3 regions of the Streptomyces spinoverrucosus genome follow, and region 1 is predicted to be linked to each of the others. Evidence: riboswitches for the same ligand, from Rfam matches in the RefSeq annotation. Region 1 holds a riboswitch; each other region holds the start of a gene.
The links. A riboswitch is a leader RNA that binds a small molecule or an ion and turns the genes downstream of it on or off. The one in region 1 is predicted to bind cyclic di-AMP.
Positions count from the first base shown of each region.

Region 1 (7,339 bases):
ACCTGGTCGCGCACGGTCTGGAAGACGGCCGCCGCGCCCAGGACCAGCGCGGTCAGACAGCACAGCAGAACGGTGGCGACCAGGCACTGCCACACCCACAGCCCGACGACGGGCTCCCTTTCGGGCCAGGCCGCCCGGACCAGCGCGCGAGGAACCGGTACGGCGGCCGTCAGAGCGACGGCGCTGAGCAGGAGCAGGCAGACGGTCATGCCACGGGCTCCGGATCCTGGTCGGGAGTGGGGCGGCTTCGGGTCGGTGCGGTGCGGGCGGAGGTCACGCGCCGTACGCCACGCGCCGTACGCATCGCACGTCCGTGCCACACGCCGTACGCATCACGTCCGTGCCATACGCCGCATCGCACCTCCACGCCACGCGTGGCGCGCACCGCCCGCCGCCAGTATGACGGTGACGGGCGGCTGTAGTCAGTGCCCGGACCATCGCTGTCGCGGAAACCTCACCCCGCGACGACCCGCCCAGTCACCTCCCCCAGCCCGACCCGTGCTCCGCCCGCCCCCGGAGCCCAGGCCGTCATCGTCACGACGTCGCCGTCCTCCAGGAACGTCCGCTTGCCTTCGGGGAGTTCGAGGGGGTCGCGGCCGTTCCAGGTCAGCTCGAGAAGAGAGCCGCGTTCGTGCTCGCTCGGGCCGCTGACCGTGCCCGAGCCGTACAGGTCGCCGGTGCGCAGGGAGGCGCCGTTGACGGTCATGTGGGCGAGTTGCTGGGCGGCGGTCCAGTACATGGTGGAGAAGGGAGGCTCCGAGATGACGTGACCGTTGACGGCGACGGAGATACGGAGGTCGTAGGCGCCGGGTTCCTCGTCGGTGTCGTCCAGGTAGGGCAGCAGGGGGTGCGTCCGCTCGGGCGGGGCCACCCGCGCCTCGTCCAGCGCGTCCAGCGGGGTGATCCACGCCGACACCGAGGTGGCGAAGGACTTGCCGAGGAACGGGCCGAGGGGGACGTACTCCCAGGCCTGGATGTCGCGGGCGGACCAGTCGTTGAGGAGGCACAGGCCGAAGACGTGGTCGCGGAAGCCGGACAGCGGTACGGGCGTGCCCATCGCCGACGGGACGCCGACCACGAAGCCGACCTCGGCCTCGATGTCCAGGCGGACGGACTGGCCGAAGACCGGGGTGGCGTCGGCCGGGGCCTTGCGCTGGCCGGAGGGGCGGACGACGTCCGTGCCGGAGACGACGACCGTGCCGGAGCGGCCGTGGTAACCGATCGGCAGATGCTTCCAGTTGGGGGTGAGGGAGTCGGCCGCGTCGGGGCGGAAGATCTGCCCGACGTTCCGGGCGTGGTTCTCGGACGCGTAGAAGTCGACGTAGTCCGCGACCTCGAAGGGGAGGTGCAGGGTCACCGAGGAGAGCGGGTGCAACAGGGGCGCGAGGGTCTCGCGGTGGGAGGGCACGGTGACCCAGGCGGTCAGGGCGCGCCGGACGTCCGACCAGGCGGTGCGGCCCGCCGCGAGCAGCGGGTTCAGGGTCGGGCGGGCCAGCAGGTCGGCGTACGGGGAGCCGAGCGCCAGTGCGGCCGCGCCGGCGTCGAGGACGTGGTCACCGAGGCGGACACCGACCGTCCGCTCGGTGGAGCCGACGGGTGAGAACACACCGTACGGAAGGTTGTGCGGACCGAAGGGGTCATCCTCGGGGACATCGAAGGGGGGCATGGGGTGCTGCCTCACTTTCGTACGCGCGGTCCATGCGGTCGCGGATCACGTTACGGCGGTGGCCCCTGTTCGTCTCGCTGCCCCGTCACAACGACCGCCTCCGATCCGTCAGTGCAGTGAAAGCAAGCATCGCATCGGCCACTGACAACAGGAGGCGGCACCATGCAGGCACGGATGACGAACCCGGCGTACGTTCTCCCGAACGCGATGAAGGGCATCGGCGCCCTTTCGCAAGCCATCGGGGAGGGCGGCCTGTCCCAGGAGCTCGCGGAGCTCGTGGGGCTGCGGGCCAGCCAGATCAACGGGTGCGGCGCGTGTGTGTACGGGCACGTGCACAATCTGCGCAAGGCGGGCGTGAGCGAGGAGCGCATCGACTCGGTCGCCGCCTGGCGGCACGCGCCCTACTACAGCGACGCCGAGCGCGCCGCGCTGACGCTCGCGGAGCGGATGACACGGCTCGCCGACCGCTCGGACGAGTCGGTTCCGGACGCGTTGTGGGACGAGGTCGCCGACCACTTCGACGAGAAGGAACTGTCGGCGCTCATCCTGACCATCTCGCTGACGAACATGTTCAACCGGATCAACACCACGATCGGGGAGCCGGCGGGCACCACGTGGGGGTGAAAAGCAGACAGGTAGAAGATAGTTGGGGATGAACGGTGTGGGTGCGGTGTCCGTATTCTCTGATCATGGCCGCACCCACCGCATATGCCGCGCGCATCGAATACGCCCTCATCGCCACTGACCTGGACGGAACCCTGCTCCGTGGCGACGACACGGTCTCCGACCGTTCGCTCGCCGCGCTCGCGCGGGTCTCGGCGGCCGGTGCCCGGCATCTGGTGGTGACCGGACGGCCGGCACCGAGAGTGCGGCCGCTGCTGGAGTTCCTGGGCGGCGGGGGGCTCGCGGTGTGCGGGCAGGGCGCGCAGTTGTACGACGCCGGCGCGGACCGTCTGCTGTGGTCCGTCACGTTGGACCGGGAACTCGCCGAGACCGCCCTCGGCAAGATCGAGGCCGAGGTCGGCCAGGTGTACGCGGCCGTCGACCAGGACGGCGTCGACGGGCTCACGCTCATCGAGCCCGGCTATCTGATGCCGCACCCCACGCTGCCCGCGGTGCGGGTCGAACATCGCGACGACCTGTGGTGCGCGCCGATCAGCAAGGTGCTGCTGCGCCATCCGACCCTGTCCGACGACGAGTTGGCGGCGGTGGCCCGCACCGCGGTCGGCTCGCTCGCGACCGTCACCATGTCGGGGCCGGGGACGGTCGAGCTCCAGCCGTGCGGTATCACCAAGGCGACCGGGCTGGCGCTGGCGGCCCGGCATCTGGGCCTTGGCCCGCAACAGACCATCGCCTTCGGGGACATGCCCAACGACATCCCCATGTTCGACTGGGCGGCCCACGGCGTCGCCATGGCCAACGCCCACCCCGAACTCAAGGCGGTGGCCGACGAGATCACCCTGTCGAACGAGGACGACGGCATCGCCGTCGTCCTCGAACGACTCCTCGCCCGGGCTCAGTACGCGCCCAGGCTCCCGGCTCAGTACGGGCCGAAGACGTTGTCGATGGAGCCGTAGCGGTCGGCCGCGTAGTTGCAGGCGGCGGTGATGTTGGCGACCGGGTCGTACGGGTCGTACGCCGTGCCGGGCACGTGGTAGGCCGCGAAGGTCGGGTCGATGACCTGGAGCAGGCCCTTCGACGGGGTGCCCTTGGCGGCGTTGGAGTCCCAGTTGTTGATGGCGGCCGGGTTGCCGGACGACTCACGCATGATGTTGCGGTGGATGCCCGCGTACGAGCCCGGAATGCCGTGCTGCGCCATGACGGCGAGCGACTCGCGGATCCAGCCGTCGAGGTTGTCCGGGTACGTCGTGGCGGTGCTCACGGCGGTGGCGGCCGTGGGGGTGGCGGCGGAGGCGCTGGTGGCCCCGATCAGCGGGAGGGCGAGCACGGCCGCGCCGGTACCGACGACGGCGAGCTTGCGGGCGATACGTGCAGAGCGGGAGCGGGCGTTCTGACCGTTTGCAGACATGGGGGTTGTCCTCTCCGACGCCTGCGAGGTGAGCTGTCGGGTTCGGGCGGGGAGGTGCCCGGTCGCGCCCTTGCGGTTGCGACTTCACCCCAAGCCGTTCCGGTGCGTCGGGAATACGACGTCCGGCCCGGCGGCTTACCTGGGTTCCCCCGCTCCTGCCGTGCGGTGAATGAGTCCGTCATGGGTGGTGCGGGCGGCGGCAGGATTCGGCGTTCCGCCCGACTGGCCAGGAACGTATGCGGGAGCACATGTCCGAAACAAGTAGCGGATTCGCTTATTGCGGGATTTGATCTTCGAATGGGGGTTTTGCAGTGCTTGATCCTTTGCAGTTCGCAAGCGTCAACTCGGCGGTCCGTAAAGGCGGATCGAGGGATGCGTGTGGGGGATCTGTGAAGGTGCTGGCGTGAGCCAACTCACGCCCGTTCAGAAGCGCGGCAAATCGGGCAATGAGCCCAAGTCCCTCTCAACCGGCGGTCCGTGGAATTCGCTGCTCCCAGGTGCGATGGAAGACCACCTCTTCACCGGAGGTGCAAATCACCTCATTCGAGGACAGAAAGTCCTCCGCGGTGCAGGCAATCTCCGACCGCGTCCGGATCGTCGTGTCCCAGGCGAGCTCCGGGCGGTGCAGCCGGATCGACCAGTCCGAGCGGGTGCGGGCGGACAACGGATCGTCGTCGCGGATGGTGTACGTCTCCAGCGCGTCCTCGGTGAACTCCAGCCCGTCGGGATACATCCGCGTGCCGCCGTAGCGCGGGTCGACCTCCAACCGCCACTCGCCCTTGGCCACGTCCCGCACGACCAGCCGCTCGGGGCGCGGTTCGTCGAGGGTGGCCGGATAGGCGACGCCGAGCGGCTCGGACTGCTCCGGCTCCTCGAAGGTGTGGGGCGAGACCACCGCACGCGCGCGTACCGGGAGTTCGAGCGCGCTGCCGGACGGGTCCAGGGTGAAGCCGGCGGCCGTGTCCGGCTGGGGCCAGATCCAGGGCCAGTACGCGGAGGAGACGGCGAGGCGGATGCGGTGGCCGGGCGGGAAGGCGTACCCGACGCCGTTGAGCTCGAAGGTGACGTCCTCGGTGGCCCCCGGGATCCACGGCACGGTCCGGTCGCGCCCCTCGCGCGCGGAGAGGTTCATCACACCCCGCGTCACCAGGGTCGAGGATCCATCCGGCGCCACATCGCACACACGCGCGATCACCTGCCCGCGCGGCACCTCCGACGTCAGCCGCAGCCGCACCCGCGGCCGCCCCAGCACCCACGTCTCCTCCGGCACGGCGAAGTCGAAGCACGCCCCGCGCGCGTCCTCCTCCCGCTGGTCCGGCGGCAGGTCGGCCTCGTTGCCGAACGGGAAGAAACGCCCCGCGTCGAGGCCGGTGTGCTGCGGGGACCGGACGAGGACGGGCTCACCCCGGAGGGCGTGCGTGACCGTCGTCACGTTGGGCGAGGGCCATGCGGGCTCGCCGACCCAGCGGCCGGGCAGCGTGTCGTACACCGTCGCCGGGGGATGCGCCTCCATGACGTAGGAACGCAGCAGTGGCTCGGACATCGCCCCCGTGTCCTTGCCCTTCAGCCAGTGGTCCCACCAGCGCAGGGTCTCCTGGAGGAAGCCGATCGCCGGGCCGGGCGGCAGGCCGCGGTCGGGGTACTGGTGGGGCCAGGGGCCGATCAGGCCGCGGACGCGGTCGGGCGGGAGGTGTTCGACCAGGCGGAGCACGGTGTCGCGGTACGGGTCGTGCCAGCCGCCCACCGCGAGGACGGCCGCCCGGACGGCGCCGTAGTCCTCACAGACGCTGCCGTGGCGCCAGTAGTCGTCGCGTTTCTGGTGGTCGAGCCAGGTGTGCAGGAACGGTTCGACCTCGTCCAGGCGCCGCAGCCACATCTCCCGCCAGGCGTCGCCGACGTACCGCGGATCGGGTGGGCGGCAGACGAAGGCCAGCATGGTCGCCGCCCACGCGTGCATGTCGACGCCGAGGACGGAACCTCCCATGTAGTGCACGTCGTTGTCGTAGCGATCGTCCGTGGAGCAGACGGTGACGATCGCCTTGAGCGGCTCGGGCGCGAGGGCCGCGATCTGGAGGGAGTTGAAGCCGCCCCAGGAGATGCCGAACATGCCGACCTTGCCGTCGCACCAGGGCTGCGCGGCCAGCCAGTTCACCACCTCGACCCCGTCGGCCAGCTCCGTCGCCGAGTACTCGTCCGTGGGCATGCCCTCGCTGTTGCCGTGCCCGCGCACGTCGACACGGACGGAGGCGTAGCCGTGGCCGGCGTACCAGGGGTGACGCTGGTGGTCGCGGGGCGCGGTCCAGTCGGTCAGGCGGTACGGGAGGTACTCCAGGAGCGCGGGAACGGGTTCGTCGGTGATCGGGCGCCATACGCGCGCGTACAACCGTGTTCCGTCGGGCAGCGGGATACGGAGGTCCTCGTGAGTCGTCTCGTAGGGGAAGGACGTACGGATGTGCATGAGCGTGACCCCAGGGATGGCTTCAGTGGACCGGGTGCATCGTGCGGCGCAGCCAGGGCGCGGCGGCCAGCACCGCCAGGCCGGCGGCGACCGCGATCGCGCCGTTGACGCCGAAGTAGGCGGGATGGGAGACGTCGTCGTAGAGCTTCACCGTCTGCGCCTGGATGCCGTTGGCCAGGGCCAGGGACAGGAACCACAGGGACATCGTCTGGCTGGAGAAGGCGGCTGGGGCGAGCTTGGTGGTGGCCGACATGCCGGAGGTCTCCAGGAGGACGTCGCCGAGGCCGAGCAGCAGGTACGAGCCGACGATCCACCAGGCGGACATCAGGTACTGGCCGGAGGCGTGGCCGGAGGTCGGCAGGGCCATCAGGAGGAAGGACAGGCCGCCGAGGACCACACCGAGGGCGATCTTGTTGGAGGCGTGCGGCTGGCTGTGGCCCATCCGCACCCACAGGGCGGCCACCAGTGGCGCGAGGGCGACCTCGAAGGCGCCCAGGGCGGAGACGTACCAACTGGCGGGGAAGTCGAAGCCGAGGATCGTCGTCTCTGCGTTCGACGCGGCCAGCAGCATCATCGTGGAGTACGCCTGGAAGAGCACGAAGTTGAAGACCACCGAGGCGAGGAACAGGACGACGTACGGGCGCAGTCGGCCGCGTTGCCCGGGGGTGACGCGCGGGCTCCTGAACATGATCAGGAAGTAGACGACCGGGGCGATCACCGAGACCAGCGTGAGCAGGTCGACGAAGAGCCCCAGGGTCAGCCATCCGGCCGCCGCGAGCAGCACGGCGAGGGTGGCGGCGATCACGAGCCCGGTGGCGATCAGGTGGACGGCGCGGCGCATCGCCTCCGGTGCGAGCGCGAACTCCGCGGCGTGCCTGCGTCCGGCCAGGTGACGGCGGCCGGTGACGTACTGGATCAGGCCGAGCGTCATGCCGATCGCGGCCGCCGAGAAGCCCCAGTGCCAGCCCTGGCGGTCGCCGAGCCAGCCGGTGACCAGGGGTCCCGCGAAGGCGCCGATGTTGATCGCCATGTAGTAGAGGGCGAAGCCGGCGTCGCGGCGGTCGTCGTCCGTGCGGTAGAGCTTGCCGACCATGGTGGCCACATTGGGCTTCAGCAGACCGGTGCCCGCGCTGATCAGGCCGAGGCCCACCCAGGTCATGGTCGCGGTGGGCACGGCCATCGCGTA
Region 1 covers NZ_JADPZX010000001.1:3,534,598-3,541,936, reverse strand. Annotated here, with positions in the region: gene I2W78_RS15905 (M56 family metallopeptidase) at 1-209, opposite strand, end outside; gene fahA (fumarylacetoacetase) at 455-1,666, opposite strand; gene I2W78_RS15895 (carboxymuconolactone decarboxylase family protein) at 1,829-2,290, shown strand; gene I2W78_RS15890 (HAD family hydrolase) at 2,356-3,243, shown strand; gene I2W78_RS15885 (transglycosylase SLT domain-containing protein) at 3,207-3,695, opposite strand; cyclic di-AMP (ydaO/yuaA leader) riboswitch at 3,701-3,881, opposite strand; gene I2W78_RS15880 (CocE/NonD family hydrolase) at 4,159-6,153, opposite strand; gene I2W78_RS15875 (peptide MFS transporter) at 6,176-7,339, opposite strand, start outside.

Region 2 (7,339 bases), 1.5 Mb from region 1:
TCGTCAAGAACGAGCGCCGGCAGCGCTACGACAACGTCCCCTACGGGACCGCCTTCGAGAAGCTCACCGCCCTCGTCTACCCGGAGGGGCACCCCTACCACCACACGCCGATCGGCTCCATGGCCGACCTGGACGCGGCGACCCTGGAGGACGCGCGCGCGTTCTTCCGCACGTACTACGCGCCCAACAACGCGGTGCTCTCGGTCGTCGGTGACATCGACCCGGTGCAGACGCTGGCCTGGATCGAGAAGTACTTCGGCTCCATCGCCTCGCACGACGGCAAGCCCGCCCCGCGCGACGGCTCGCTGCCCGAGATCATCGGCGGGCAGCTGCGCGAGATCGTCGAGGAGGAGGTCCCGGCGCGCGCCCTGATGGCCGCCTACCGGCTCCCGCACGACGGCACGCGCACGTGCGACGCGGCCGACCTCGCGCTGACCATCCTCGGCGGCGGCGAGTCGTCCCGCCTGTACAACCGGCTGGTACGACGGGACCGTACGGCGGTCGCGGCCGGGTTCGGCCTGCTGCGGCTGGCCGGAGCGCCTTCCCTGGGGTGGCTGGACGTGAAGACGTCCGGGGACGTCGAGGTGCCGGTCATCGAGGCCGCCATCGACGAGGAGCTCGCCCGGTTCGCCGAGGAGGGCCCGACGGCCGAGGAAATGGAGCGCGCCCAGGCCCAGTTGGAGCGTGAATGGCTGGACCGGCTCGGCACGGTCGCCGGCCGCGCCGACGAACTGTGCCGGTACGCCGTGCTGTTCGGCGACCCGAAGCTCGCCCTCACGGCCGTCCAGCGCGTGCTCGAAGTGACGGCCGAGGAGGTTCAGGAGGTCGCCAAGGCCCGCCTGCGGCCCGACAACCGCGCGGTGCTGGTCTACGAGCCCACCGCCCCCGAAGCCACCGACGACAGCGACGGCGCCGAAGCCGCCGCCACCGACGACACCGAGGAGGCTGCCCAGTGACCGAGCTCGCCACGATGGACTTCCACCCCCAGCCGCAGGCGGGCGAGGCCCGCCCCTGGGCCTTCCCGGCCCCCACGCGCGGGACGCTCGACAACGGCCTGACGGTCCTGCGCTGCCACCGCCCCGGCCAGCAGGTCGTCGCCGTCGAGGTGCTCCTCGGCGCGCCCCTGGACGCCGAGCCGGCCGGCCTCGACGGCGTCGCCACGATCATGGCCCGGGCCTTCTCCGAGGGCACCGACAAGCACTCCGCCGAGGAGTTCGCCGCCGAGCTGGAGCGCTGCGGCGCCACCCTCGACTCGCACGCCGACCACCCTGGCGTCCGGCTGAGCCTGGAGGTCCCGGCCTCCCGCCTGTCCAAGGCCCTGGGGTTGCTCGCCGACGCCCTCAGGGCGCCCGCGTTCGCCGACAGCGAGGTCGAGCGGCTGGTCCGCAACCGCCTGGACGAGATCCCGCACGAGCTGGCCAACCCCGCCCGGCGGGCCGCCAAGGAGCTCTCCAAGGAGCTGTTCCCGGCGACCTCGCGCATGTCGCGTCCGCGCCAGGGCACGGAGGAGACGGTCCAGAAGATCGACTCCGCCGCCGTGCGCGCCTTCTACGAGCGGCACGTCCGCCCCGCCACCGCCACCGCCGTGGTCGTCGGCGACCTCACCGGCGTGGACCTCGACGCGCTGCTCGGCGACACCCTGGGCGCCTGGGCGGGCTCCCAGGCGCAGCCGCGGCCCGTGCCGCCGGTGACCGCCGACGACACCGGCCGCGTGGTCATCGTGGACCGCCCCGGCGCCGTCCAGACCCAGCTGCTGATCGGCCGCGTCGGCCCCGACCGGCACGACCGCGTGTGGCCGGCCCAGGTGCTCGGCACGTACTGCCTGGGCGGCACCCTCACCTCCCGTCTGGACCGCGTCCTGCGCGAGGAGAAGGGCTACACCTACGGGGTGCGCTCGTTCGGCCAGGTGCTGCGCTCCACCTCCGACGGCACCGGCGCCTCGCTGCTCGCCATCAGCGGTTCCGTCGACACGCCGAACACCGGCCCCGCGCTGGAGGACCTGTGGACGGTGCTGCGCAGGCTCGCCGCCGAGGGCCTCACGGACGCCGAGCGGGACGTCGCCGTGCAGAACCTCGTCGGTGTGGCGCCGCTGAAGTACGAGACCGCGGCGGCCGTGGCGGGCACCCTGGCCGACCAGGTCGAGCAGCACCTGCCCGACGACTACCAGGCGACGCTGTATCAGCAGCTCGCCGCGACCGGGACGGTGGAGGCCACCGCGGCCGTCGTCAACGCCTTCCCGGTGGACCGTCTGGTGACGGTGCTCGTCGGTGACGCGGCGCAGATCAAGGCGCCCGTCGAGGCGCTCGGCATCGGCGAGGTCACCGTCGTGACGGCCGAGTAGAGGCCGCCGAACGGCACGCGCGCGTAGGGGCCCTGGTGACGGATCCGTCACCAGGGCCCCTTTATGTCCGAATTGGGGGAGAGGTTGCCTGTCTGACCTGTGGGATGCGCTACAAACCCCCTGATGCGTTTGGGGATTGAAAGACGTCCCGCTTAGCGTCTTCCGGGCTGTCCGTCAGGCAGTGCGCCGCGCCCGCGGCACCGGACAGCCATCGCCGAGTCCCCGTACGGCGCGAGCCAGGGGAGCCGGGGACCCAATCGTGCAGTCCCTGGGGTGAATCGGACGCCCGCGCGCAGCGAGGGCGTCCGTAGGAGACCTTCCTGCTCCGAACCCGTCAGCTAACCCGGTAGGCGAGAGGGAAGGAAAGGACCAGCCACTACATGGCGTTCACGCGCGCCACCGGGAAGCATCGTCGTCCCAGCCGGATGAAGCGCACCGCCGCCCACGCGACGGGCGTCGCGGCGCTCACCACGACCGGCGTCATCGGCACCCTGGCCGTTCCCGCGCTCGCCGCCGAGCCCGCGGCCGAGCAGACCGGCCTGCTCCCGGTGATCACCATCGGCGACTCGGTCGCCGAGCAGATAGACGCCCAGGCCGCCGCTCAGGAGCAGGCCGCGGCGGAGGCCGCCGCCGAGAAGAAGGCCGAGGCGGCCGCCAAGAAGCGCGCGGAGGAACGGGCCAAGGAGGCGCGCGAGGCCAAGGAGCGCGCCGCCCGCGAGGCCGAGCGCAAGCGTCTCAACACCTATGTGGTGCCGATCAGCGGCTCCTACGTCTCCACCGGCTACCAGGCCGGCGGCTCCCTGTGGTCCTCCGGCAGCCACACCGGTGTCGACTTCCACGCCGCGAGCGGTACGCCCGTGCACGCGGTCGGCTCCGGCACCGTGGTCGAGGCCGGCTGGGGTGGGGCGTACGGCAATCAAGTCGTGATCAAGATGAACGATGGTACGTACACCCAGTACGGTCACCTGTCGTCCGTCGCGGTCTCGGTGGGCCAGACGGTCACCCCGGGGCAGCAGATCGCCCTGTCCGGCGCCACCGGCAACGTCACCGGAGCGCATCTGCACTTCGAGGCCCGGACAACCGCGGAGTACGGCACGGACATCGATCCGGTCGCCTACCTCCGCTCGCACGGCGTCTCCGTCTGACAGCGGATCAGCCCGCGGCCCCGGCTCACGAGCCGGGGCTTTCGGCGTTTCGTACGCCTGTATGTCCAAAAAATATCCATGGATTCCGGCCCGCCATCGGAAATTCCGGCTCATTGCAATAGAGTCACGGAACACACGTCAATCGTCGACGTTTCACGGGGATTAAGGCGGAGGTCGGTCATGCGTATTCCGGCGCACTCGGTGTGCACGGCGATCCGGGACGACATCGTCGCGGGTGTCTACGAGCGTGGCGGCCGGCTCACCGAGGAACTCCTCGCGCGCCGCTACGGCGTCTCGCGCGTCCCCGTCCGGGAGGCCCTGCGCACGCTGGAGGCCGAGGGCTTCGTGGTGACCCGGCGGCACGCGGGCGCGTGCGTGGCGGAACCGACCGAGCAGGAGGCCGCCGACCTGCTGGAGATGCGCATGCTGCTGGAACCGCTCGGCGCCTCCCGGGCCGCCCAGCGGCGCACCGAGGCCCATCTGAAGGTGCTGCGCGGCCTGGTCCGGCTGGGCCAGGAGCGGGCCAGGCGGGGCAACAGCGAGGACCTGCGCTCCTTGGGCGGCTGGTTCCACGAGACGCTCGCCCAGGCCTCCGGCAGCCCCGCGCTGATCGCCATGCTGACCCAGCTGCGGCACAAGATCGCCTGGATGTACGCGGTGGAGGCGCCGGTCAGCCCCATGGAGTCGTGGACGGAGCACGGCGCGATCGTGGACGCGGTGGCGCGCGGCGACAGTGAGCGCGCCCGGGCGATCACGGCGCTGCACACCGAGCGTGCGACCGGCGCGCACCGGCTCCGTTTTTCCGGCAACGGGGACCGCGCGGACCGTGTGAGGACTTCGCAACATCCCGTAAACATGTCGGGCCTGCGGCATTAACACGGGCACCGTATACAAAGAAGTGATATTCGGTGGCGGTGTATTTCCGCTGCCCTTTTTCGGTGTGCTCTGAATTCCCGTGACCGCGGCCGTGAAAACCCGACCGAACGGCGAGGCCGCGCCGCCCGGAAATGGGCGACGCGGCCTGAAGGAATGCCGTGAGCCGGCTCAGACGGTCTCGGGGAGCTCCTCGAGGCCCTCGGAGACCAGCTTGGCCAGCCGGTCGAGCGCGGTGTCGGCGCCGTCGGCGTCGGAGGTCAGGACGATCTCCTCGCCACCCTGGGCGCCCAGACCCAGGACGGCCAGCATGGAGGCCGCGTTGACGGGGTTGCCGCCCGCCTTGGCGATCGTCACCGGGACGCCTGCGGCCGTGGCGGCTCGGACGAAGATGGAGGCGGGGCGGGCGTGGAGGCCCTCGGCCCAGCCGACGTTGACGCGGCGCTCAGCCATGTGATGCTGCCCTTCAGGTGTTCAGGGTTGTCTAGACCAGTTTCCCATATCGTGAAGCATGCCCGGACGGGTCGTTCGTCCCGTCCGGAAGTGGCACCGGACCGCGGCCTCGGTCCGGCGTTCGTCCTTCCACAGACTGCCTCGCGCCGTTGTCGGACGCGAGCCGTACTCTGGGGCCCATGCAGAGCCCGTCGGACCGGCACGAGTACCCCGCCCACTGGGAGGCCGACGTGGTGCTGCGCGACGGCGGCACCGCACGCGTCCGGCCCATCACCGTTGATGACGCCGAGCGCCTGGTCAGCTTCTATGAGCAGGTCTCGGACGAGTCGAAGTACTACCGCTTCTTCGCGCCCTACCCGCGCCTGTCCGCGAAGGACGTCCACCGCTTCACGCACCACGACTTTGTGGACCGGGTGGGACTCGCGGCCACGATCGGCGGCGAGTTCATCGCCACCGTACGCTATGACCGCATCGGCGCCGACGGGCTGCCCGCTTCCGCGCCCGCCGACGAGGCCGAGGTCGCCTTCCTGGTGCAGGACGCCCACCAGGGGCGTGGTGTCGCCTCCGCCCTGCTGGAGCACATCGCCGCCGTCGCCCGCGAGCGCGGCATCCGCCGCTTCGCCGCCGAGGTGCTGCCCGCCAACACCAAGATGATCAAGGTGTTCACGGACGCCGGATACACCCAGAAGCGCAGCTTCGAGGACGGCGTCGTACGTCTGGAGTTCGACCTCGAGCCCACCGACCGCTCACTGGCGGTGCAGCACGCGCGTGAGCAGCGCGCCGAGGCGCGCTCGGTACGACGGCTGCTGGCGCCCGGTTCGATCGCCGTCGTCGGCGCGGGGCGCACGCCCGGGGGTGTGGGCCGGAGCGTGCTCGGCAACATCCGGGGGGCCGGCTTCACCGGCCGTCTCCACGCCGTGAACAGGGCGCTGCCCGAGGGACAGCAGGACCTGGACGGCGTGCCGGCGTACCGGTCGGTGCGGGACATCGAGACGCCCGTCGACCTCGCGGTCGTGGCGGTGCCCGCGGAGCACGTGCCCGAGGTGGTCGCCAAGTGCGGGGAGCACGGGGTGCAGGGGCTCGTCGTGCTCTCCGCCGGGTACGCCGAGAGCGGGCCCGAGGGGCGCGAGCGCCAACGTGAACTCGTGCGGCACGCGCGCGCGTACGGCATGCGGATCATCGGGCCGAACGCCTTCGGGATCATCAACACCTCCCCGGAGGTCCGGCTCAACGCCTCGCTCGCCCCGGAGATGCCGCGCCCCGGGCGCATCGGGCTGTTCGCGCAGTCCGGGGCCATCGGCATCGCGCTGCTGTCCCGGCTGCACCGGCGCGGTGGCGGGGTCACCGGCGTCACGGGCGTGTCGACATTCGTCTCGTCCGGCAACCGCGCGGACGTCTCCGGCAACGACGTACTCCAGTACTGGTACGACGATCCCGACACCGACGTCGTCCTCATGTACCTGGAGTCCATCGGCAACCCGCGCAAGTTCACCCGTCTCGCCCGGCGGACGGCGGCGGCGAAGCCGCTGGTCGTGGTGCAGGGCGCACGCCACGGGGGCGCGGCACCGCAGGGGCACGCCGTACGGGCGACGCGGCTGCCGCACGCCACGGTGTCCGAGCTGCTGCGCCAGGCCGGGGTGATCCGGGTGGACACGATCACCGAACTGGTGGACGCCGGGCTGCTGCTCGCGCGCCAGCCACTGCCGACGGGGCCGCGCGTGGCGATCCTCGGGAACTCCGAGTCGCTGGGACTGCTGACGTACGACGCCTGTCTGGCCGAGGGGCTGCGGCCGCAGGCTCCGCTGGACCTCACGACGGGGGCGTCACCGGAGGACTTCCGGGAGGCGCTGGCGCGGGCGCTGGCCGACGACACGTGTGACGCCGTCGTGGTGACCGCGATACCGATGGTGGGGGAGGGGTCGGCCGGGGACGCGGCGCTGGCGGAGGCCCTGAGGTCGGCCGCGGCGGTGGTCCCCTCCAAGCCGGTGCTGGTGGTGCATGTGGAGCTGGGCGGGCTCGCGGACGCGCTGTCGGCGGCTGCGAGCACCGCACCCCAGGCCGGCCCGAGAGTGAGACCGGCCCCTGAATCGGAAGCGCGCACCGCCCCCGCACCGCCCCCCGCCGGCTCCCACCTCATCCCCGCCTACCCCGCCGCCGAACGCGCCGTTCGCGCCCTCGCCGAGGCCGTCAAGTACGCGCAGTGGCGACGGGAGGCAGCCGACCCCGGAAAGGTGCCCGAGTACGACGACATCGACGAGAAGGGAGCCGCGGAGCTGATCGGCGGGCTGCTCGCGCGCGGGCAGGGGCTCACGCTCGGCACGGAGGAGACCTGCGAGCTGCTGGGCCGGTACGGCGTCCACGTGCACCGCGCCCTGCACGCCCCGACACCGGACGACGCCGCGGAAGCCGCCCGCACCCTCGGCTACCCGGTCGCCCTCAAGGCCACCGCCCCCCACCTGCGCCACCGCGCCGACCTCGGCGGCGTACGGCTCGATCTCGCTGACGAGGAGCAACTGCGGCGGGCCTA
Region 2 covers NZ_JADPZX010000001.1:2,011,992-2,019,330, reverse strand. Annotated here, with positions in the region: gene I2W78_RS09080 (M16 family metallopeptidase) at 1-956, shown strand, start outside; gene I2W78_RS09075 (M16 family metallopeptidase) at 953-2,341, shown strand; cyclic di-AMP (ydaO/yuaA leader) riboswitch at 2,544-2,709, shown strand; gene I2W78_RS09070 (M23 family metallopeptidase) at 2,722-3,486, shown strand; gene I2W78_RS09065 (GntR family transcriptional regulator) at 3,667-4,362, shown strand; gene I2W78_RS09060 (HPr family phosphocarrier protein) at 4,531-4,812, opposite strand; gene I2W78_RS09055 (bifunctional acetate--CoA ligase family protein/GNAT family N-acetyltransferase) at 4,992-7,339, shown strand, end outside.
Region 2: it holds a riboswitch for cyclic di-AMP, as region 1 does, so the genes downstream of both, I2W78_RS09070 (M23 family metallopeptidase) here and I2W78_RS15885 (transglycosylase SLT domain-containing protein) in region 1, are expected to answer to the same signal.

Region 3 (7,339 bases), 2.8 Mb from region 1:
GGTCGAGGACAACAGCCGGGCGTCGGGGGTCGGCGCGGCTGTGGCGCTGGCGCTCGGTGATGCCGACGTGGATGTGCCGGTACGGCGGTTCGGCATCCCGGAGCAGTTCCTGGCGCATGCCAAGCGGGCCGAGGTACTGGCCGACATCGGTCTCACGCCGGTCGAGATCGCCGGGCGGATCGGCGCGAGTCTGGCGGTGAGGGAGGAGCAGTTCCGGGAGACCGTCGTGCCGGAAAGGCCGTCCAAGGAGACCGTCGTAGCGCAGCGGTCCTTCGAGGAGGCCGTCGTGCCGGAGGGGTCCTTCGAGGAGGCCGTCGTGCCGGAGGGGTCCTTCGAGGAGGCCGTCGTGCCGGAGGGGGCCTTCGAGGAGGCCGTCGTGCCGGAGGGGTCCTTCGAGGAGGCCGTCGTGCCGGAGGGGTCCTTCGAGGAGGCGGTCGTGCCGGAGGGGTCCTTCGAGGAGGCGGTCGTGCCGGAGCGGTCCTTCGAGGAGGCCGTCGTGCCGGAGCGGTCCTCCCAGGAGACCGTCGTACCGGAGCAGTCCTCCAAGGAGACCGTCGCCGAGGAATCGCCGTCCAAGGAGAGCCACCCATGACCACCGCGGAATCCGCCTCCCAACCCGCGGCGCCCGGCGGCGGCTTCGACCTCGGCGCGCTGCTCGCCGAGCGCGGAGCCGAGCGCTACGAGCTGCACGCCCGGTACCTCAACCACCAGCTGCCGCGCATGCTGCACACGATCGGCTTCGACAAGGTCTACGAGCGGGCCGAGGGCGCCTACTTCTGGGACGCGGACGGCAACGACTACCTGGACATGCTCGCCGGCTTCGGGGTGATGGGCCTGGGCCGCCACCACCCCGTCGTCCGCAAGGCGCTGCACGACGTCCTGGACGCGCAGCTCGCAGACCTCACCCGGTTCGACTGCCAGCCGCTGCCCGGGCTGCTGGCCGAGCGGCTGCTCGCGCACAGCCCGCACCTGGACCGGGTGTTCTTCGGCAACAGCGGTACGGAGGCCGTGGAGACCGCCCTGAAGTTCGCCCGGTTCGTCACCGGCAGGCCGAGGGTCCTGTACTGCGCGCACGCCTTCCACGGCCTGACCACCGGCTCGCTGTCCGTGAACGGCGAGTCGGCCTTCCGCGACGGCTTCGCCCCGCTGCTGCCCGACACGGCCGTACCGCTCGGCGATCTCGCCGCGCTCGCCCGGGAGCTGAAGCGGGGCGACGTCGCCGCGCTGATCGTCGAGCCGATCCAGGGCAAGGGCGTGCACGCGGCCCCGCCCGGCTATCTGCGTGCCGCACAGGAGCTGCTGCACCGGCACAAGGCGCTGCTCATCGCGGACGAGGTGCAGACGGGCCTCGGCCGCACCGGCGACTTCTACGCCTACCAGCACGAGGAGGGCGTCGAGCCGGACCTGGTCTGCGTGGCGAAGGCGCTGTCGGGCGGTTATGTGCCGGTGGGGGCCACGCTCGGCAAGGACTGGATCTTCAAGAAGGTCTACTCGTCCATGGACCGGGTGCTGGTCCACTCGGCCAGCTTCGGGTCGAACGCCCAGGCCATGGCGGCAGGCCTGGCGGTGCTGTCCGTCATGGCGGACGAGCGGCTCGTCGCGAACGCCCGCGCCACGGGCGAGCTGCTCAGATCCCGGCTGGCCGCGCTGATCGACAAGTACGAGATGCTCGCGGACGTACGCGGCCGGGGGTTGATGGTCGGCATCGAGTTCGGGCGGCCCCAGTCGCTGAAGCTGCGCAGCCGCTGGGCCATGCTGCAGGCCGCCCGCAAGGGGCTGTTCGCGCAGATGGTCGTCGTACCGCTGCTTCAGCGGCACCGGATCCTCACCCAGGTCTCCGGCGACCACCTGGAGGTGATCAAGCTGATTCCGCCGCTGATCATCGGGGAGCGGGAGGTGGACCGGTTCGTGGACGCCTTCACGGCGGTGATGGACGACGCGCACAGCGGGGGCGGGCTGGTGTGGGACTTCGGGAAGACGCTGGTGAAGCAGGCGGTGGCCAACCGCTGACGCTGACGCTGACCGGATCGGCCGGTGCGGTTTGCCTCTGAGGCAAGAAATTTGCCGCTCAGGCAAAGCTCGGGCTGAATGGAGATATGAACTCCTCCGCCTCCGAGCCCGGGGCCGAGCCGGCCGACGGTCTGCCGGCGGTCGCCCCGCAACTCCGTGACCTGCGCCGCCGGGCCTCCCTCACCCTGGAGGCCGCCGCCCGTGCCGCCGGGCTGTCACCCGCTCACCTCTCCCGGCTGGAGACCGGGCAGCGCCAGCCCTCGCTTCCGATGCTGCTGGCACTCGCCCGCATCTACGGTACGACCGTCTCGGAGCTGCTCGGCGAGACGGTCGCCGACCGGGACGCCGTCGTGCGCGCCGCCGACATGGAGCCGACCGGCGCGGGCGGCTGGACGTACTGGCAGGCCGGCGCGCCCGGGCGGGGCATGCAGGCCCTGCGGGTGCACGTGCCGTACGCCTCCCAGGGCGACATCGTGCGGTTGCACCCCGGTGAGGAGTGGCTGTACGTCCTCAAGGGGCGGCTGCGCCTGCGCCTGGGGGACGCCGAGCACCGGCTCGGCCCCGGCGACAGCGCCCACTTCGACTCGCTGACCCCGCATCGCATCGCCGCCCAGGACCGGGGCGGGGCCGACCTTCTCTTCGTCCACACCCTGCTGCAGAGCCCCACGGCCGCGCTGTGCCTCGGCCCCGTCACGGGAGACACACCATGAGTGACATCGAGCAGAAGCTTCCCCGGGGCATCTGGCTCCGGTTGTTGATCTATGTCGTCGCGGGGCACCTCTTCGCCGCATTCCTCTACCTGCTGTTCGAGGTAGGGGCCAAGTAGGGGTCAGGCGAGCAGGCGGTCGCGCAGCCGCTCCCGGGTCTCGGGGGTGACGGCCAGCCCCTGCTCCAGATAGGTGTCGACACCGCCCCAGGTCTCCTCGATGGTCTCGATCGCCGCCGTCAGATACTCGGCACGCGCGTCGAAGAGCGGGCTGAGCAGCTCCATGACCTCCGGGGAGTAGGCGGAGGCGGAGCTGCTGCTGCGGTGCACCTTGTAGCGGCGGTGCTTGGCGTTGGACTCCAGGTAGTCGGCGAGGATCGCCTCGCGCTCCACGCCCAGCGCGAGCAGGGTGACGGCGATCGACAGCCCGGCGCGGTCCTTGCCCGCCGCGCAGTGCATCAGCGCGGGGACGCTGTCCTCGGCGAGCGCGTGCAGCACCTGGGAGTGCTCGGCGGTGCGCTCCTTGATGATCGCGCGGTACGAGGTGATCATCCGGTTGGCGGCCTTGCCGTCGGCCAGAATCCCGCGCAGCTGCTCCAGATCGCCGTCCCGGACCATCTTCCAGAACTCCGCGCCGTCCGCCGGATCCGTCAGCGGCAGGTTGACGTTGCGCACGCCCGGCAGGTCGACGTCCGGGCCCTCCAGCTTCTGGTCCGCGGCATTGCGGAAGTCGAAGATCGTGTGCAGCCCGAGCGAGGCGAGGAACGCGGCGTCCTCCGCGGTGGCATGCGCGAGGTGGCCGCTGCGGAACAGCACCCCCTGCCGCACCCGGCGCCCGTCCACGGTCGGCAGTCCGCCCACATCACGGAAGTTGCGCACTCCGGCCAGTTCCGGCTCGGTCGACGGCACCTGCTGCGTCACGGGGGCTCCCTCCCCTCGGCCCCGTCGGCGCGGCTCGTCGACGGGCACGTCCCCTGACGATACGACACCGATGCCTGGGCCAATGAGTTGTCCACAGGTGGTGACGCGGAGTTGGAGCACATCTGGGCTTTCTGTCCGAATTGAGCCCTTCGTTCCAACTCGCTCTGGAATAAAGGAACCTGGAGCGGGGTCACGTGAGCAGCGTCATATCCGTGACCGAGCGTCGCCCGTCATGTTCACGTAATTCACATGCTTATCAAGGGCGTTTACGGAGAATGGTGACGCCGTAATGCACGGAGTGTGACCGGAATTCAGGTGAACGGATCACGAAAACGGCGTTCCTGTGGAACCTCTTGCTTGTCCCGTTGCGTCTTGGTCGCTTACGTTCCACACCGATCCGGGCGGACGCCGAATCCTGCCGCCGCCCGGTGCCCGCGCAAACTCACCCGTGTTCGGCAGGAGCGGGGGACCCACAGGTAGAACCGCCTGTTCCGGTCTCCGGAACAGGCTTGGGGTAAAGCCGCGCTTCGGCGCCGGCCGGACATCTCCAGTCCGCACCCGACAGCTCACCTCGCAGGCGCCGGAGAGGAATTCGCCATGCCCGCGAAGGGTAAGCACCGCCGTCCGAAGACCCAGCGCTTCACCCGCTCCATCGCCGTCGCCGGAACCGGTGGCGCCGCACTCGCCCTCCCGCTCATGGGGGCCGCCGGCGCCCACGCCGCCACTCCCCAGTCCGCCCCGGAAAAGGCCGTGCAGTCGGCCCCGACCGAGAAGGCGGCCGTCCAGCAGAAGGCCGCCGAAAAGAAGTCCGCCGCCAAGAAGGCGGGTGTGCGGACGTATTCGGTGAAGGTCGGCGACTACCTCTCGAAGATCGCCGACGAGCAGAACGTCAGCGGCGGCTGGCAGCGGCTCTACGAGGACAACCGTGAGGCGGTCGGCCAGGACCCGTCGCTCATCCACCCCGGTCTGAAGCTCACCATCGGCAAGAAGGCCGCGGCGAGCAGCGACAAGCCGTCGTCCGCTTCCGCCCCCTCCGCGGCCAAGTCGTCGGCGTCGACGCAGACGTCGCAGTCCTCGAACGCCTCCGAGTCCGCCAACGCCTCCGAGCCCGCGGCGCAGTCGTCCGAGGCCTCCACCCAGACCGCCGACGCCGGCACCGCCGGCGGCTTCTCCGCCCCCGTGGACGGCGCCGCCGTCGGCACCGCCTACCGCGTCGCGGGCAGCATGTGGTCCAGCGGCTACCACACCGGCGTCGACTTCGCGGCCCCGAGCGGCACCCCGCTCAAGGCCGTCGGCGCGGGCACGGTCGTCTCCGCGGGCTGGGCCGGCGCGTACGGCAACCAGGTCGTCATCAAGCTCGCCGACGGCTACTACGCGCAGTACGCCCACCTGTCCTCCCTCTCGGTCTCCAGCGGCCAGACCGTGAGCGCGGGCCAGCAGATCGGCCTCTCCGGCTCGACCGGCAACTCCACGGGACCGCACCTGCACTTCGAGATCCGCACCACGCCGGACTACGGCTCGGACATCGACCCGGTCGCCTACCTCCGCTCCAAGGGCGTCTCCGTCGGCTGACGACGCGCCGCCCACGCCACCGAAGGCCGGACCCGATCCCCGGGTCCGGCCTTCGGCGTCCCCGCCCGTTGGCAGGCCTTATTCCGCAGTTGACCAATCCTTTGGCCGTGGCCTTTCTCACCGTCCGTCAACCCCTTCCTACGGTCGCGTAGGTCACATTCGAAGGGGAATGATGTTCCGACGTGGCAGACGATTCGAAGAATGACAGCAGATCAGTGATCGGGTCGTACGTGGCGGTGGGGGACAGCTTCACCGAGGGCGTCGGCGACCCCGGCCCCGACGGGGCGTTCGTCGGCTGGGCCGACCGGTTCGCCGTACTGCTCGCGGACCGCCGACCCGAAGGCGACTTCCAATACACCAACCTCGCCGTGCGCGGCAAGCTGCTCGACCAGATCGTGGCGGACCAGGTTCCGCAGGCCATCGAACTCGCTCCGGACCTGGTCTCGTTCTGCGCCGGCGGCAACGACATCATCCGCCCGGGCACCGACCCGGACGACGTGGCCGACCGCTTCGAGCGGTCGGTCGCCGCGCTGACCGCGGCCGCGGGCACCGTGCTGGTGACGACCGGCTTCGACACCCGGCGCGTCCCCCTGCTGAGGCACCTGCGCGGCAAGATCGCCACCTACAACGGGCATGTGCGGGCCATCGCCGACCGGTACGGCTGCCCGGTCCTCGACCTGTGGTCGCTCAAGTCCGTTCAGGACCGCCGCGCCTGGGACGACGACCGGCTGCACCTCTCACCCGAGGGGCACACGCGCGTGGCCCTGCGCGCAGGTCTGGCCCTCGGCCTCGCCGTGCCCGCCGACCCGGAGCAGCCCTGGCCGCCGTTGCCGCCGCGCGGCACCCTCGAGGTGCGGCGGGACGACGTCCACTGGGCGCGTGAGTACCTGGTGCCGTGGATCGGCCGGCGACTGCGCGGTGAGTCGTCGGGCGACCACGTCACCGCCAAGGGCACCCTGTCGCCGGACGACATCAAGATGCGGATCGCGTCCGTGGCCTGAGGCCGTCCTACGGCGACCCCGTGGCGCCGCGCCTGGAGCGGGCCGTTCCGGATGCTGATGCCGGATCGGCCCGCGACCGGCGCGGACCACGGGACCGTGGACCACCAGAAGCCGTGCCGCACGACGCCGTGCCGCACAACGCCGGCCTCACAACGCGACGAAACGGGCGGCGGCTCACCGCCGTTGAGCCGTCGGCACCTCCGCCAGACCCAGTTCCCGGGCCAGCGCCTCGTCCACCCACTGCTGCGCACGCGCGCGTGACACCGCTCCGGCGTAGGACGTCATCTGCACGGCCAGCCCGTCGAGCAGGGCGGTCAGACGCAGGGCCGCGCCCATGGGGTCGGGGCAGCGGAACTCACCGGCCGCCACCCCTTCGGCGATGACCTCGGCGATGGCCGCCTTCCACCGCTTGTCGAGGTCCCGGGTGACCTCCCGCAGCGCGGGCTCGCGCAGCGCCGCCGCCCAGCCCTCGATCCACAGCCGCCAGCCCTTGGCCTGGCCCGTCGGCGCGTACCAGCGCACCGCCGACCGCAGTCGGCGCAGGGCCGTCGTGCGCCTGCCGAGCAGCCTGGCCAGATGGGCGAGGTCGTCCTCGGCCGCATACGCGAACGCGTCGGCGACCAGCTTCTCCTTCGTGGAGAAGTGGTAGAGCACCAGCGCGTTGCTCACACCGAGCGCGGACGCCACGTCTGCGATCCGCACCGCCGCCACGCCCCGCGCCTCGATCTGCTCCACGGCGGCACGCAACAACTCCTCGCGCCGCTCCGCCACGCTCAACCGCACTCTCGCCACCCCGTCACCCTAACGGGCCACGTCCGGTCGACGGCCGGGCGGTGACGTCCCCGTCAGCGGGGCGTCAGCGGTACGACCCGAAGCGCTCCGCGAGCAGCGGGAGCCGGTCCTCGGCGACGGCGTGCGCGGCCGCACGCGGCGTGCTCCCGTCGGCCTCCGCACGCGCCAGCACCAGGTCGGTCAGGGCGCGCATCGAGTGCCGCGTGTGCGCGAACGCCTCGTCCGCGTCCGCGCCGATGTCACCGAACAGCGTCCACCACCACCAGGCGTTCGTCCCGGAGTTGACCACCACGTCGGGCAGCACCGTGACCCCGCGCGCCGTCAGCAGCGCCTCCGC
Region 3 covers NZ_JADPZX010000001.1:777,650-784,988, reverse strand. Annotated here, with positions in the region: partial or broken gene dxs (1-deoxy-D-xylulose-5-phosphate synthase) at 1-208, shown strand, start outside; gene I2W78_RS03655 (aspartate aminotransferase family protein) at 589-2,010, shown strand; gene I2W78_RS03650 (helix-turn-helix domain-containing protein) at 2,097-2,720, shown strand; gene I2W78_RS03645 (DUF6126 family protein) at 2,717-2,836, shown strand; gene I2W78_RS03640 (tyrosine-protein phosphatase) at 2,840-3,637, opposite strand; cyclic di-AMP (ydaO/yuaA leader) riboswitch at 4,071-4,232, shown strand; gene I2W78_RS03635 (LysM peptidoglycan-binding domain-containing M23 family metallopeptidase) at 4,235-5,209, shown strand; gene I2W78_RS03630 (SGNH/GDSL hydrolase family protein) at 5,425-6,210, shown strand; gene I2W78_RS03625 (TetR/AcrR family transcriptional regulator) at 6,385-7,002, opposite strand; gene I2W78_RS03620 (glutamate dehydrogenase) at 7,067-7,339, opposite strand, start outside.
Region 3: it holds a riboswitch for cyclic di-AMP, as region 1 does, so the genes downstream of both, I2W78_RS03635 (LysM peptidoglycan-binding domain-containing M23 family metallopeptidase) here and I2W78_RS15885 (transglycosylase SLT domain-containing protein) in region 1, are expected to answer to the same signal.